Regions from separate parts of the Bradyrhizobium sp. 613_E4_N2_2 genome, predicted to be linked through region 2. Evidence: predicted binding sites of a transcription regulator. Region 2 holds the regulator's gene; the other holds the start of a gene.
What was found. The regulator PhoB, encoded in region 2, activates phosphate uptake and scavenging genes when phosphate is short. The targets are predictions, from matches to a motif close to TGTCATNNANCTGTCAT.

Region 1 (7,462 bases), 8.5 Mb from region 2:
CGTGGACCTTGGCCAACCCGCTCAGTTTTTCGACGACCAAACGGAACAATGCAATATCGGGCGGCGGTGCATTGAGATCGTCAATGTCGCGCGCTGCTTCAAGGCAGAGCCCTACAGTCGAGAGAATCCAGAAGTCCTGATCGTGAGATTGTGCGACCTCTGACAGAACGTCTATCGCGGCTTCTCTTTGCAAGCATCGATCATGGACAACCCGCAGCAATGCCATGGCGGCTTCGGGCTGCCGGGGCTGCGCTTTTCGCAGCGGCATCAGCTTGTGCAACGCGGCCTGTGTTCTTCCCGCCTGAGCTTCCGCAATGGCATCGCGCGCAATCGCCTCGATCTCATCGGATGAGAGCACCGCACTTGGACCGTCCGACGTCATTCTCGATTCTCTTCTCAGAGCACCCGCTTCGGCGTTGAGCCCGATGCTAGGCCGGAACGTCGACGCTTCGCCAGATGGCCCATAAAAAATGCGCGGGCCGCCTTGAGGCATGCCCGCGCATTTGAATTCGCAGATGTCGCGCTAAGCGTGCGTCAGTGCACGCTCACGGCTTGCAGCTCGTTGCTCCAGGCGTTGGCGACCGCGGCTTCGCGGCTGTCGGTCAGCATGATCGGCGTGCCGTCGGCGGCGTGGAGCGCGAAGAGCTTGAGGCCCGGCGCGATCTTTGGCGCTTCGGGAAACAGGCCCGGCACATCCTCGGAGCGGATCTGCTTCACATAGGCGATATGACCTTCGCCGAGAGTTGCCAGCGTCTCGGGCGAGACGTTCTTGGCTTCGTATTCGAACGCAACGTGACCTTCACTCATGGTCTCGACTCCTTCACAGAAACTAAGCGGTCGAGTCCGCTACTCGTTCCATTATTCGTGCTCATTGATAGCGATTGTCTTAACGATCCTCTCCGGTTCAGGCCGGGCAAGATCGACCGACAGCAGCCCGTTCTTCAGATCCGCTCCCAGCACGAGCATCCCCTCCGCCAGCACGAAGGTGCGCTGGAAGTGGCGCGCGGCGATGCCGCGATGGATGTATTGCCGGGACTTGTCGTCCTGCTGCCGCCCGCGAATCACGAGCTGGTTTTCCTCAATGGTTACATCGAGTTGGTCGCGGGTGAATCCGGCGACCGCCAGCGTGATCCGCAATCGCTCGGGCTGGCCGTCCGACCGGTCGCACCTCTCGATATTGTAGGGAGGATAGCCGTCGGCACCTTTGACGACGCGATCAAGCACGCGCTCGATCTCGTCGAAGCCCAGAAGGAACGGACTGGAAAGCGTGGGAACACGAGACATAGTTTACAAAGTCCTCTCGAAGCGACTTTGGCATTTCAGGGCCCGGAAGCGGCGCCCCTTGGTCAGCAATATGGTCATAACCCCTTGGGGGTTCAAGGACGTAGCGGGGGCCTGTGGATTGCCCATTTTCGCGCCTGACCCCGACCGCGGTCGCGCGGAAGCGCCCAATTCGTCACCGGGAACGCAAATGCTCAGGCAAGCCCGGGCATGACGAATCGGCCGACGATTTATCTCAATGAAATCAAACCCCCGGCTACTGTGCATGGGGTTGTTTTTCGCGTTTTTGATCGGCCGGCCCTCGGAAGCGGTCAGGCCTCGATCCGCGTCCGCCCGTCGCCGCTGAAAAGGTGCAGCTTCGGCCGTACCGCGGCGACGCGGATCCTCTCACCGATGGCTGGGGCCTCGGTTCCGGGAATGCGGACGATGACCTCGCCGGGCGGCAGCTCGCCGGGGGTGGCGGCGACGCGCTGCTCGTCCTGGGCCCGCGTGCCGTAGACGAAAGTCTCGGCGCCGACGCGCTCGATCGCTTCCACGGTCAGCGGCAGTGCGACACCGCCGGCCGGGGTCTGGTCGGTGATGACGAAATCTTCCGGGCGGATGCCGAGGATGCCGGCCTCGCCCGCGCCGCCGTCGAGCTGCGATTTGATCTCATCGGCGCGCGTCGACATCAGGTTCATCGGCGGTGCCCCGATGAACGAGGCGACGAAGGTCGTCGCCGGCTTCTCGTAGATCGCCAGCGGATTGCCGACCTGCTCGACCTGGCCGCCATTCATGACCACGAGAATATCGGCGAGCGTCATCGCCTCGAGCTGGTCGTGGGTGACGTAGATCGAGGTCGTGTTGAGCCGGCGCTGTAATTTGCGGATCTCGACCCGCATAGCGATGCGCAGCTTTGCGTCCAGGTTCGACAGCGGCTCGTCGAACAGAAACACTTTCGGCTGGCGCACGATGGCGCGGCCCATGGCGACGCGCTGGCGCTGGCCGCCGGAGAGCTGACGCGGCTTGCGCTCCAGCATCGGCGTGAGCTCGAGCACGCGTGCGGCCTCGTCGACGCGGGTCTTGACCTCGGCCTCCTTCATGCCGCGGTTGCGCAGGCCGTAGGCCATGTTGTTGAAGACGCTCATATGCGGATAGAGCGCGTAGTTCTGGAACACCATCGCGATGTCGCGATCGGCGGGCTCGATCTGGTTGACGATTCGGCCGCCGATGTCGATCTCGCCGCCGGTGACAGTCTCGAGACCTGCGACCATGCGCAGCAGCGTGGACTTGCCGCAGCCGGAGGGACCGACCAGCACGCAGAACTGACCGTCGCCGACATCGACGTTGACGCCCTTGATGGCCTCGAAGCCGCCGGGATAGGTCTTGCGGACGTTGCGCAGGGTAACGTTAGCCATGAAAACTCGCTTCTACTTTTCCGTCTCGACCAGGCCGCGCACGAACAATTTCTGCATGGCGACGACGACGAACACCGGCGGCAGCATGGCGAGCACGGCGGTGGCCATCACGATCGGCCATTCGGTCAGCGCATCGGTGGTGGTGATCATCTTGCGGATGCCGACCTGGATGGTCTGCATGTCGTCGCGCGTGGTGATCAGCAGCGGCCAGAGATATTGATTCCAGCCGAGGATGAAGAGGATCACGAACAGCGCCGCCATGTTGGTGCGCGACAGCGGCAGCAGCGTATCCCAGAAGAAACGCAAGGGGCCGGCACCGTCGATGCGCGAGGCCTCCAGCAGCTCGTCCGGCACGGTCATGAAGAACTGGCGGAACAGCAGCGTCGCGGTGGCCGACGCGATCAGCGGCAGCGCGAGGCCGGCATAGCTGTCGAGCATGTGCAGATCGGCGACGATCTTGTAGGTCGGGTAGATGCGCACCTCGACCGGCAGCATCAACGTGATGAAGATGATCCAGAAGATCGCCATCCGGAACGGAAAGCGGAAATACACGATCGCATAGGCCGAGATGATCGAGATCGCGATCTTGCCGATCGCGATCGCCAGCGCCATTACCAGCGAGTTCAGCATCATGTTGCCGACGGGCTCGCGGGTCGATCCGCTCGTGCCGACGAAGATGGTCTTGTAGTAGACCTCGAAGAAATGGCCGCCCGGCAGCAGCGACATCTGCCCGTTCGCGATCAGGGCGTTGTCCTGGGTCGAGGCGACGATCGCGATGTAGACCGGGAATGCGACGATCGCGATCCCGATCCAGAGAATCGCGTGGGCGACGTAGCGCCGAAAGCCCTCTTCTTCGACCATCAGTAGGTCACCTTGCGTTCGACGAAGCGGAACTGGATTCCCGTCAGCACGATCACCATGACCATCAGGATCACCGATTGCGCTGCCGAGCTGCCGAGATTGCCGCCGAGCAGGCCGTCGGAATAGACCTTGTAGACCAGCGTGACCGTCGATGTGCCGGGACCGCCGCGGGTCATGGTGTCGATGATGCCGAAGGTGTCGAAGAAGGCGTAGACGATGTTGACGACCAGCAGGAAGAAGATCGTGGGCGACAGCAGCGGGAAGGTCACTGTCCAGAACCGCCGCATCGGACGGGCGCCGTCGATCGCGGCGGCCTCGAACACGCTTCGGGGGATGGCTTGCAGGCCGGCGAGGAAGAACAGGAAATTATAGGAGATCTGCTTCCACGCCGCGGCGAGGATGATCAGCCCAGCCGCCTGGTTGCCGTCAAGCAGCGGATTCCAGTCGACGCCCAGGTTGCGCAGATAGCGCGACAGCACGCCGAGCGAAGGATGCAGCATGAAGATCCAGAGCACGCCGACCACGGGCGGCGCCACTGCATAGGGCCAGATCAGCAGCGTGCGGTAGAGCATTGAGCCGCGCAGCGGCTTGTCCGCCATCACGGCGAGCAAGAGCGCGAAGGACAGCGACGAGACGGCGATGGCGAACGAAAAGACGAACGTACGGACAACCGCCTCGAAATAGGCCGGGTCCTTGAACAGGTCCTGATAATTCTCGAACCAGACGAAGCTTGTCGACAGACCGAAGGCATCCTGGAGCAGGAAGGATTGGATCACCGCCTGCGCGGCCGGCCAGTAGAAAAAAATCAGGACGATCGCGAGCTGGGGCGCAACCAGCGCGTAGGGCAATAGTTTTGCTTGGAAAATGGCTTGCTTTTGCATGATGTCAGGTGAGCGGCAGGCCGGCTTGCGGCCTGCCGCTCATCGCCTCACTTGACGGCGGTTTTTTCGAACTGCCGCAGCATCGTGTTGCCGCGCTCGACGGCAGCATCCAGCGCCTGCTTGGCGGTCTTCTTGCCGGCCAGCGCCTGCTCGATCTCTTCCGACCAGACGTCACGCAGCTGAACCATGTTGCCGAGACGCAATCCGCGCGAATTCTCGGTCGGCTCCTTGTTGGTCAGCTCGAGCAGCGGGGTCTCGAGATAGGGCTGATCCTTGTAGAAACCTTCTTCCTTCGCCTTGGCGTAGGCCGCCTTGGTGATCGGCAGATAGCCCGAGGCCTTGTGGATGTAGACTTGGCGATCGGTGTCGGAGAGGAAGGTCAGGAACTTCGCGACACCCTTGTATTCGTCGGCCGACTTGCCGCCCATCACCCAGAGCGAAGCGCCGCCGATGATCGAGTTCTGCGGCGCGCCCTTGACGTCCGGATAGTATGGCATCGGCACGGCGGTGAAGTTGAACTTGGCCTGCGCCTTGACGTTGCCGAAGAATGCCGACGAGGTCAGGTAGATCGGGCATTCGCCGGAGGTGAAGCGGCCTTCGCCGGTGTTGGTGCGGCCGGCATAGTCGTAGGTCTTGGTCTTCTGGAGCTCGACCAGGGTTTCGAGATGCTTGACCTGAAGCGGGCCGTTGAACTCCAGCACGGTGTCGAAGCCGTCGAGGCCGTTGGCCTTGCTGGCGAGCGGCACGTTGTGCCAGGCGGAGAGCTGCTCGAGATTGACCCAGGTGACCCAGGAGCCGGAGAAGCCGCAGGTGTCATGACCCGCAGCCTTCAGCTTCTTGGCGGCCTCGAACGTTTCGGGCCAGGTCTTGGGGATCTCGACGTTCGCCTTCTTGAGCTCGTCGAGGTTGACCCACATGACGGTCGACGACGAGTTGAACGGGAACGACAGCATCTCGCCCTTCGAGGTCGAGTAGTAGCCGGTGATGGCGGGCAGATAGATCTTGGGGTCGAACTTCTCGCCGGCCTCGGCCATCAGCTTGTAGACGGGTTTTACGGCGCCGGTCGCGGCCATCATGGTCGCGGTGCCGACTTCGAACACCTGCATGATGTGCGGGGCGTTGCCGGCGCGGAACGCCGCGATGCCGGCGTTCATCGTATCGGGATAGTTGCCCTTGTAGGTCGGGATCACCTTGTAGTCGGTCTGCGAGGCGTTGAAGTCGGTGGCGAGCTTGACGATGACGTCGTTGTTGGCGCCGGTCATCGCGTGCCACCACTGGATTTCGGTCACGGCCAAGGCCGGCGATGCGCCCATGCCGAACGTGATTGCAACTGCGGCAGCCGCCCCAAAGTGTCGAAGAGCCATCAAGTAAACCTCCCTTGGCCGTCAAAAAGAAGCGCTTGCGCTAGCAGCGCCATATGACGTTCACATGACTGTGTAAGCGGGAGAAACGAAAGCAGCAAGCGCGGCCAAAAGGGAAGCCGTCAAATAGGCGAATGCCGAGCGCGCAGCCTCCTCCGTTCGCGGTGCACATGCGTGCCCGCGCCGCAGTGCGGCATTTGCTCGGGTGAGGCGGCGAGGGCGTTTAGCGCTTGCGCTCGGGGCCGCAGACGGTGCCCTGCTCGACCATCGCGTCGATCTCCGATTTGGAGTAGCCGAACTCGCCCAGCACCTCCTGGGAGTGCTGGCTGAATTTCGGCGGCAGGCGCCGCAGGCTCGGCTTGCTGCGATCGAGCCGGATCGGCGAGGCCACGCCCTTGTACCAGTCCTTCTCGATGACATCGCCGCGGGCGATCGTGTGCGCGTTGGTCAAGGCCTGGTCGATCTTCTGCACGGGACCTGCGGGCAGGCCGGCGGCGAGCAGACGATTGCACAGCGGCTCGGCCTCGTGCTGGCTGAACACGGCGGCAAGCTCGGCCCGCAGCGCCTCGCGATTGGCGATGCGATCCTTGTTGCGGGCAAAGCGCGGATCGGTGCCGAGCTCGGGCTTGCCGATCTCCTTGGCGAGCTTGCGGAAGGTGCCGTCATTGCCGACACCGATGAAGATGTCGTCGGTCTTGGTCGGGAAGATCGCGTAAGGCACGAGGTTGGGATGCTCGTTGCCGGTGAGCGACGGCGGCTTGCCGTGCATGAAATAATTCGCGGTGTGCGGATGCATGATGGCAAGGCCGGTCTCATACAGCGTCGTCTCCAGGAACTGGCCCTGGCCCGAGCGCTGCCGCTCCGACAGCGCCATCAGGATGCCGATCGCCGCATAGAGGCCGGTGGTGATGTCGACCAGCGGCACGCCGATCCGCATCGGTCCGCTCTCGGGCGAACCGGTCGCCGCGATCATGCCGGTCATCGCCTGGATGATGGCGTCATAGCCGGGATTGCCGCCGCGCGGACCGTCGGCGCCGAAGCCGCAGATCCGGCAATGCACGAGGCGCGGGAATTTCTTGCTGAGCACATCGTTGCCGATGCCCCATTTCTCCAGCGTGCCCGGCTTGAAATTCTCGATCAGGACGTCGGCGGTCTCCAGCATCTTGAGCAGCACGAGGCGGCCGCCCTCGGAGGCGAGGTCGAGGCCGATCGAGCGCTTGTTACGGTTGATGCCGATGAAATAGGCCGCGTCTTCGTCGTGGAACGGAGGGCCCCAGTCGCGCACCTCGTCGCCGGCGGGCGGCTCGACCTTGATCACGTCGGCGCCGTGGTCGGCGAGGATCTGGGTGCAGTAGGGACCGCCGAGCACGCGCGTGAGATCGATGACGCGCAGTCCGCTCATTGCGCCCAAAACGGCTTCAGTCATGCCTTCGCTTCCCCTGTGTCGATGATTGATCACAGGCCTAGCGAGGTTTTTTTGCGCCAGCAATGGCTTGGTGCGTAGGGGCGTATGCGGTGCCGCCGTGCAATCCCGCAACGTGGCAAAACAACTAGACTAAAGGGAAGCGGCCGGCCCGAGGGGGATCTCGGGCCAGCCAATCCGCCGTTTGATCAGACGACCGTCAGGCGAACGTCGACATTGCCGCGCGTGGCATTGGAGTAGGGGCACACCTGGTGGGCC
Region 2 (7,462 bases):
GCTGGGCGCCGTCGGCAGATCCGCCCGTGCTCGGCGCGCTCGGCCCGATCTACGGCACGCTCATCACCTCCTTCATCGCGATGGCGATCGCCATTCCGGTCGGTCTCGGCATTGCGATCTTTCTGACCGAGCTCTGCCCGCAATGGGCGCGCCGCCCGATCGGCATGGCGATCGAGCTGCTCGCCGGCATTCCCTCGATCATCTACGGCATGTGGGGCTTCTTCGTGCTCGGCCCGTTCCTGGCCAACACGTTCCAGCCCTTCATGATCAAGATCTTCGACGGCATCCCGGTGCTGGGCGCGATCTTCGCAGGCCCGCCGTCCTATCTCAGCCTGTTCAACGCGGCGCTGATCCTCGCCATCATGGTGCTGCCCTTCATCACCTCGATCTCGGTCGACGTGTTCAAGACGGTGCCGCCGGTGCTCAAGGAAGCCGCCTACGGCGTCGGCTGCACCACCTGGGAAGTCGTGCGCAGCGTGGTGATCCCCTATACCCGCGTCGGCGTCATCGGCGGTGTCATGCTGGCGCTCGGCCGCGCGCTCGGCGAGACCATGGCGGTGACCTTCATCATCGGCAACTCGTTCCGCATCTCGTCGTCGATCTTCGCCCCGGGCACCACGATCTCGGCGGCGATCGCATCGGAGTTCGCCGAAAGCGACGGCCTGCACCAGTCCGGCCTGATCCTGCTCGGCCTGCTGCTGTTCGTGCTGACATTCTTCGTGCTCGCGGCTGCACGGTTGATGCTGATGCGTCTTGAAAAGAAGGCGGGGAAGTAACATGAACCCGATCTACGCACGCCGCCGCCGCATGGACATCGTCATCCGTGTGCTCTGCCTGGCTGCCGCTGCCTTCGGCGTCACATGGCTCGCGCTGATCCTGATGACGCTGCTCTACAACGGCATTGCCGGCCTGAACCTGGAGCTCTTCGTTGCGGACACGCCGCCTCCGGGCTCGACCGAGGGCGGCCTGCGCAACGCCATCGTGGGTTCGATCATCATGACCGTGCTCGGCGTCGGCATCGGCGCGCCGCTCGGTCTGTTCGCCGGCACCTATCTCGCCGAGTACGGCCGCAACGACCGCCTGACCTCGGTGATCCGCTTCATCAACGACATCCTGCTCTCGGCGCCCTCGATCATCATCGGCCTGTTCATCTATGGTGCGGTGGTGGTGCCGATGCGCGGCTTCTCGGCGATTGCCGGCTGCCTCGCGCTTGCGGTGATCGTCATCCCGGTGGTGCTGCGCACGACCGAGGACATGCTGCTGCTGGTGCCGAACGCACTGCGTGAGGCGGCCTCGGCGCTCGGCCTGCCGCGCTCGCTGGTGATCAAGCGCATCGCCTATCGCGCGGCGCGCTCGGGCCTCATTACCGGCGTGATGCTGGCCACCGCCCGCGTCGCCGGCGAGACCGCGCCGCTGCTCTTCACCGCGCTGTCGAACCAGTTCTTCAGCCTGGGTCTGAACAAGACGATGGCGAACCTGCCGGTCACCATCAACAATTTCGTGCAGAGCCCCTACGCCTACTGGAAGCAGCTCGCCTGGAGCGGCGCGCTGCTCATCACCCTGACCGTTCTTGCCCTGAATATTGGCGCGCGCATTCTGAGCGCCGAGAGGACCGCAAAATGAGTGATCTTTCCGTATCGATGAGCGCGGCCGGTGGTTTGCCCCAGGCGCCGGTGCTGCCCGAAGCTCCGGCCAAGGTGACGGTGCGCAACCTCAATTTCTATTACGGCGAGCACCACGCGCTGAAGAACATCAATCTGGCGCTCGGCACCAACCGCGTCACGGCGTTCATCGGCCCGTCTGGCTGCGGCAAGTCGACCCTGCTGCGCATCTTCAATCGGATGTACGACCTCTATCCGGGCCAGCGCGTCACCGGTCAGCTCATGCTCGACCAGACCAACGTCCTCGACCCCAAGCTGGACCTCAATTTGCTGCGCGCCCGCGTCGGCATGGTGTTCCAGAAGCCGACGCCGTTCCCGATGACGATCTACGAAAACATCGCCTTCGGCATCCGTCTCTATGAGAAGATCTCGAAGTCCGAGATGGACGACCGCGTCGAGAAGGCGCTGCGCGGCGGCGCGCTGTGGAACGAGGTCAAGGACAAGCTCAACGCCTCCGGCCTGTCGCTCTCCGGCGGCCAGCAGCAGCGCCTCTGCATCGCCCGCACGGTCGCGGTGCGGCCCGAGGTGATCTTGTTCGACGAGCCCTGCTCGGCGCTCGACCCGATCTCGACCGCCAAGGTCGAGGAGCTGATCCAGGAGCTGTCCGAGAACTACACGATCGCGATCGTCACCCACAACATGCAGCAGGCGGCGCGCGTCTCCGACAAGACCGCCTTCATGTATCTCGGCGAGCTGATCGAGTTCGACGACACCAGCAAGATCTTCACGTCGCCGACCGACCGGCGCACGCAGGATTACATCACCGGCCGGTTCGGCTGAGGAGACGGAACATGGGTTCTGAACATACCGCAAAGGCCTTCGACACCGACCTCCAGGAACTCACGCGCCTGGTCGCCGAGATGGGCGGCATCGCCGAGCGCATGATCGTCGATTCCGTCGACGCGCTGATCCGCCGCGACGTCGCGCTCGGCCAGCGCGTCGTGACCATCGACGCCGAGCTCGACGCGCTCCAGAAGAAGATCGAGGAGCGCGCCGTTCTCACCATCGCGCGCCGCCAGCCGATGGCGGTGGATCTGCGCGAGATCGTCGGCGCCATGCGCGTCGCGACCGATCTCGAGCGGATCGGCGACCTCGCCAAGAACATGGGCAAGCGCGTCGCGGCGCTGGAGACGGATTTCCATCCGCTCAAGCTGTTCCGCGGTCTGGAGCACATGACCGACCTCGTGCAGCAACAGGTCAAGTCGGTGCTGGACGCCTATGCCGCGCACGATCTGCCGGCGGCAATGGCGGTGTGGAAGGGCGACGAGGAAGTCGACGCCATCTGCACCTCGCTGTTCCGCGAGCTCCTCACCTACATGATGGAGGATCCGCGCAACATCTCGTTCTGCATCCATCTGATGTTCTGCGCCAAGAACATCGAGCGCATCGGTGACCACGCCACCAACATCGCCGAGACCGTGTTCTACATGATCGAGGGCCAGGCGATCACCGACAAGCGGCCGAAGGGCGACATGACGACCTTCGCCACGACGGTCCCGAACACTTAAGGAGCGACGAACACCATGGGCGCACGCATTATGGTGGTTGAGGACGAGGAAGCTCTCACCGAGCTTCTCCGCTACAACCTCGAAGGCGACGGCTATGACGTCGAGACGGTGATGCGCGGCGACGATGCCGACACCCGCCTCAAGGAGCACATCCCCGATTTGATCGTGCTCGACTGGATGCTGCCGGGCCTCTCCGGCATCGAGCTGTGCCGGCGGCTGCGCACCCGGCCCGAGACCAAGCAGCTCCCGATCATCATGCTCACCGCGCGCGGCGAGGAGAGCGAGCGGGTGCGGGGCCTTGCGACCGGCGCCGACGACTACATCGTCAAGCCGTTCTCGGTCCCGGAGCTGCTGGCACGCGTGAAGGGCCTGCTCAGGCGCGCCAGCCCCGAGCGGCTCGCCACCGTGCTCGCCTATGGCGACATCGAGCTCGACCGCGACAAGCGTCGCGTGGCGCGCTCGGGCCGGCCGATCGATCTCGGCCCGACCGAATATCGCCTGCTGGAGTTCTTCCTGGAGCATCCCGGCCGCGTGTTCTCGCGCGAGCAGCTGCTCGACAGCGTCTGGGGCCGTGACATCTACATCGACGAGCGCACCGTCGACGTCCATATCGGGCGCCTGCGCAAGCTGCTCAATCTCGGCCGCGAGCAGGACCCGATCCGCACCGTCCGCGGCGCGGGCTACGCACTGGACGATCGCTTTGCGAAGGCGGAGCAAGCGTAAGGGGTTGCTGTGGCAGACGTGATTTAGCGGGCTGCCACCGCATCCTCGATGTCGTCCCTGCGAACGCAGGGACCCATAACCACAGGGAGTGGTTTGGCGAAGACTCGGAGTGATCATCCCGCGCAATAACTACGCGCCGGGATTATGGGTCCCTGCGTTCGCAGGGACGACACCGAGTGAGTTGAGCCGTCATCGCGTGACGGCGCCGTCTTCGTAGTCAGCTAATCCGATACCTCAGCGCGGACCCGGCTTCGCCGGCGCGCGCCGGCGATCGGCCGCGGGCTGATACGCCACGCGCGAGTGCTGGGCGCAGTAGGGCAGGCCGGAGAGCGCCTTGCCGCCGCAGAAGAAGAAATCCGGGCTCGAGGGATCGCCGACCGGCCAGTGGCAGGTGGCCTCGTTCAGCTCCAGCAGCGACAGCCGCTGGCTCATCGGCACGACGTTGTCGTAGGTGACCGGTTCGGCCTCGACCTCGACTTCGAAGGCTTGCGCCAGCGCGGTGTTGCCGCGCGCGATCGGGCGGGTCACCCGCATCATGTGCTGGGCGGGGCGTGCCTTGCGCGGCCGCGGCGCTGCCGATGAAGGGCTCTTGGCGCGGCCCGACAGGCCGAGCCGGTGCACTTTGCCGATTACGGCATTGCGGGTCACATTGCCGAGTTCAGCGGCGATCTGGCTGGCCGAAAGCCCGGCCTCCCAGAGCTTTTTCAGCTGCTCGACGCGATCATCCGACCAGGTCAAAACGGTCATTGCACCCTTTCCTTCGCCGGCGCCTGCCATCCTGGCGGCCGCACGGCGAATGCCTAAGCTTCGAAAAACCCGTGCCGCCAGAATCCCTTAAGGCTCGCCGGGCGCACCAGATGCGCCCGAACGCTTACGCCGGTACATGAGGACTTAGAGGATCAGAACTGCTGCACGAGATGTCGTATCTGACAAGCCAAACGCTACAATATGGCGTGACTCACGCGCAAGAGTCCGCCGACTCGCTTCCACATGTTCCGTGGCGGAAATACGCAAAATCGCCACCGCAAGACTACGGATTCTGCGTTTCGCGAGGCTTTCCGGGCGGCATTGACACCGGTTTCACCAGGCATAAGATAGTCTCGCGTGCCGCCCTTAAAAGGCGGCACGTTTCGTTTTCCGGGCCGGTCAATGGTGCGTTGCGCAATGCACGCTCACGCCGTCCGCAACATTCAAGTGATCGTCATGACTAACAGCGCAGCGCCGCATTTGCTCCCCGTTTTCGCCAGGTCCGACCTCGGTTTCGAGCGCGGTGAAGGCTGCTGGCTGATTGCGACCAATGGCGATCGCTATCTCGATTTCACCTCGGGCGTGGCGGTGAATGCGCTCGGCCATGCTCACCCTGCGTTGGTCAAAGCGTTGCAAGAGCAGGCCACCAAACTCTGGCACATGTCGAACCTGTTCCAGAGCCCGGACGGCGAGAAGCTCGCCGCGCGTCTGTGCAACGAAAGCTTCGCGGACTTCGTGTTCTTCTGCAATTCCGGCGCCGAAGCGCTGGAAGGTGTGATCAAGCTCGTCCGCCATCATCACTTCTCCAAGGGTCATCCGGAACGTTACCGCATCATCACCTTCGAAGGCGCCTTCCACGGCCGCACGCTGGCAACGCTCGCCGCGACCGGTTCGGCAAAATATCTCGAAGGGTTTGGCCCGCCGATGGACGGCTTCGACCAGGTCCCGCATGGCGATATCGACGCCGTCAAGAAGGCGATCGGTCCGCAGACCGCCGGCATCCTGATCGAGCCGATCCAGGGCGAGGGTGGCGTGCGTTCGGCAACGCCCGCCTTCCTGAGGGCGTTGCGCCAGCTCTGCGATGAGAAGGGCCTGCTGCTCGCGTTCGACGAGGTGCAGACCGGCATGGGCCGCACCGGCGATCTGTTCGCGCATCGCCGCACCGGCGTCACGCCTGACGTGATGTCGCTGGCCAAAGCGCTCGGTGGCGGCTTCCCGATCGGCGCGGTGCTGGCGACCGCGGACGCGGCTGCCGGCATGGGGCCCGGCTCGCACGGCTCGACCTTCGGCGGCAATCCGCTCGCGATCTCGGCTGCCAACGCCGTCCTCGACGTCATGCTCAAGCCCGGCTTCTTCGATCACGTGCAGAAGATGTCGCTGCTGCTCAAGCAGAAGCTCGCCTCCGTGATCGATCGTTATCCTGACATCGTCAGCGAAGTGCGCGGCGAAGGCCTTCTGATCGGCATCAAGGCCGTGGTGCCATCAGGCGATCTCGGCGCGGCATTGCGCAACGAAAAATTGCTCACGGTCGGCGCCGGCGACAATGTCGTGCGCTTCCTGCCGCCCTTGATCGTCACCGAAGCCGAAATCGAGGACAGCGTCGGGCGGCTCGAGCGCGCCTGCGCCGCGATCTCGTCCAGTCAGACCAAGCGGGCGGCGAGCTGATGAGCAAGTCCCCGAAGCACTTTCTGGATATCAACGAGCTCCCGTTGTCGGAGCTCAAGAGCATGCTCGCGGCCTCCTCCGCCATGAAGGCGAAGCAGAAAGCGCACCAGCCGGTGAAGCCGCTGGAAGGCAAGACGCTGGCGATGATCTTCGAGCGTCCCTCCACGCGCACCCGCGTCTCGTTCGACGTCGCCATGCGCCAGCTCGGCGGCGAGCCCATCATGCTGACCGGCGCCGAGATGCAGCTCGGCCGCGGCGAGACCATCGCCGACACGGCGCGCGTGCTGTCGCGCTATGTCGACGCCATCATGATCCGCATCCTCAATCACGAGGCCCTGCTGGAGCTGGCGGAATATGCGACGGTGCCCGTCATCAACGGCCTGACACGGCGCTCGCACCCTTGCCAGGTGATGGCCGACCTCATGACCTACGAAGAGCATCGCGGCCCGATCGAGGGCAGGACGGTGGCCTGGACCGGCGACGACAACAACGTGCTGGCGTCCTGGGCGCATGCCGCCGAGCGCTTCAAGTTCAAGCTCAATGTCGCGACGCCGCCGGAGCTTGCGCCGAAAAAGGTAATGCGGGACTTCATCAAGGCCACCGGCGCGCCGATCGTGCTCGGCACCGATCCCGAGGCCGCCGTGAAGGGGGCCGACTGCGTCGTCACCGACACCTGGGTGTCGATGGGCGACAAGGAAGGTGAGCACCGTCACAACGTGCTCAAGCCCTATCAGGTCAATTCGAAGCTGATGTCGCTGGCCAAGCCCGATGCGCTGTTCATGCATTGCCTGCCCGCCCATCGCGGCGAGGAGGTCACCGACGAAGTGATCGACGGCCCGCAATCGGTCGTGTTCGACGAGGCCGAAAACCGCCTGCATGCGCAGAAGGGCATTCTGGCCTGGTGCTTTGACGCGGTGAAGTAATCTCACTTGTAGCCCGGATGGAGCGCAGCGAAATCCGGGTTTGTGTCCGCAGTTGGAGTGGTCCCGGATTGGGCTACGCTCCATCCGGGCTACGCGGGCTATCGCGTAATCCTGTGGCTATGGGTCCCGTATCAGCGCTTTGCGCGCGCCGGGACGACATCGAATTTGCAGGATCCTGAGCGATCATAAGTGCATCCGGAACACACCACCCTTGAGCCCTCTTCCATTTTCCTCC

Region 1: the regulator PhoB is predicted to act here: its motif matches at 5,838-5,854, upstream of ugpB (sn-glycerol-3-phosphate ABC transporter substrate-binding protein UgpB).

What each region holds. Positions count from the first base shown of each region.
Region 1 is NZ_CP197234.1:122,813-130,274, reverse strand. Features, by position in the region: gene AB7290_RS00570 (prenyltransferase) at 1-382, opposite strand, end outside; gene AB7290_RS00565 (DUF1150 family protein) at 535-807, opposite strand; gene AB7290_RS00560 (Hsp20 family protein) at 859-1,284, opposite strand; gene AB7290_RS00555 (sn-glycerol-3-phosphate import ATP-binding protein UgpC) at 1,593-2,678, opposite strand; gene ugpE (sn-glycerol-3-phosphate ABC transporter permease UgpE) at 2,691-3,539, opposite strand; gene ugpA (sn-glycerol-3-phosphate ABC transporter permease UgpA) at 3,539-4,420, opposite strand; gene ugpB (sn-glycerol-3-phosphate ABC transporter substrate-binding protein UgpB) at 4,468-5,784, opposite strand; gene AB7290_RS00535 (CaiB/BaiF CoA transferase family protein) at 6,005-7,207, opposite strand; gene AB7290_RS00530 (organic hydroperoxide resistance protein) at 7,393-7,462, opposite strand, start outside.
Region 2 is NZ_CP197234.1:8,657,678-8,665,139, reverse strand. Features, by position in the region: gene pstC (phosphate ABC transporter permease subunit PstC) at 1-776, shown strand, start outside; gene pstA (phosphate ABC transporter permease PstA) at 778-1,623, shown strand; gene pstB (phosphate ABC transporter ATP-binding protein PstB) at 1,620-2,441, shown strand; gene phoU (phosphate signaling complex protein PhoU) at 2,453-3,169, shown strand; gene phoB (phosphate regulon transcriptional regulator PhoB) at 3,185-3,892, shown strand; gene AB7290_RS41220 (GcrA family cell cycle regulator) at 4,127-4,639, opposite strand; gene AB7290_RS41215 (aspartate aminotransferase family protein) at 5,096-6,304, shown strand; gene argF (ornithine carbamoyltransferase) at 6,304-7,227, shown strand.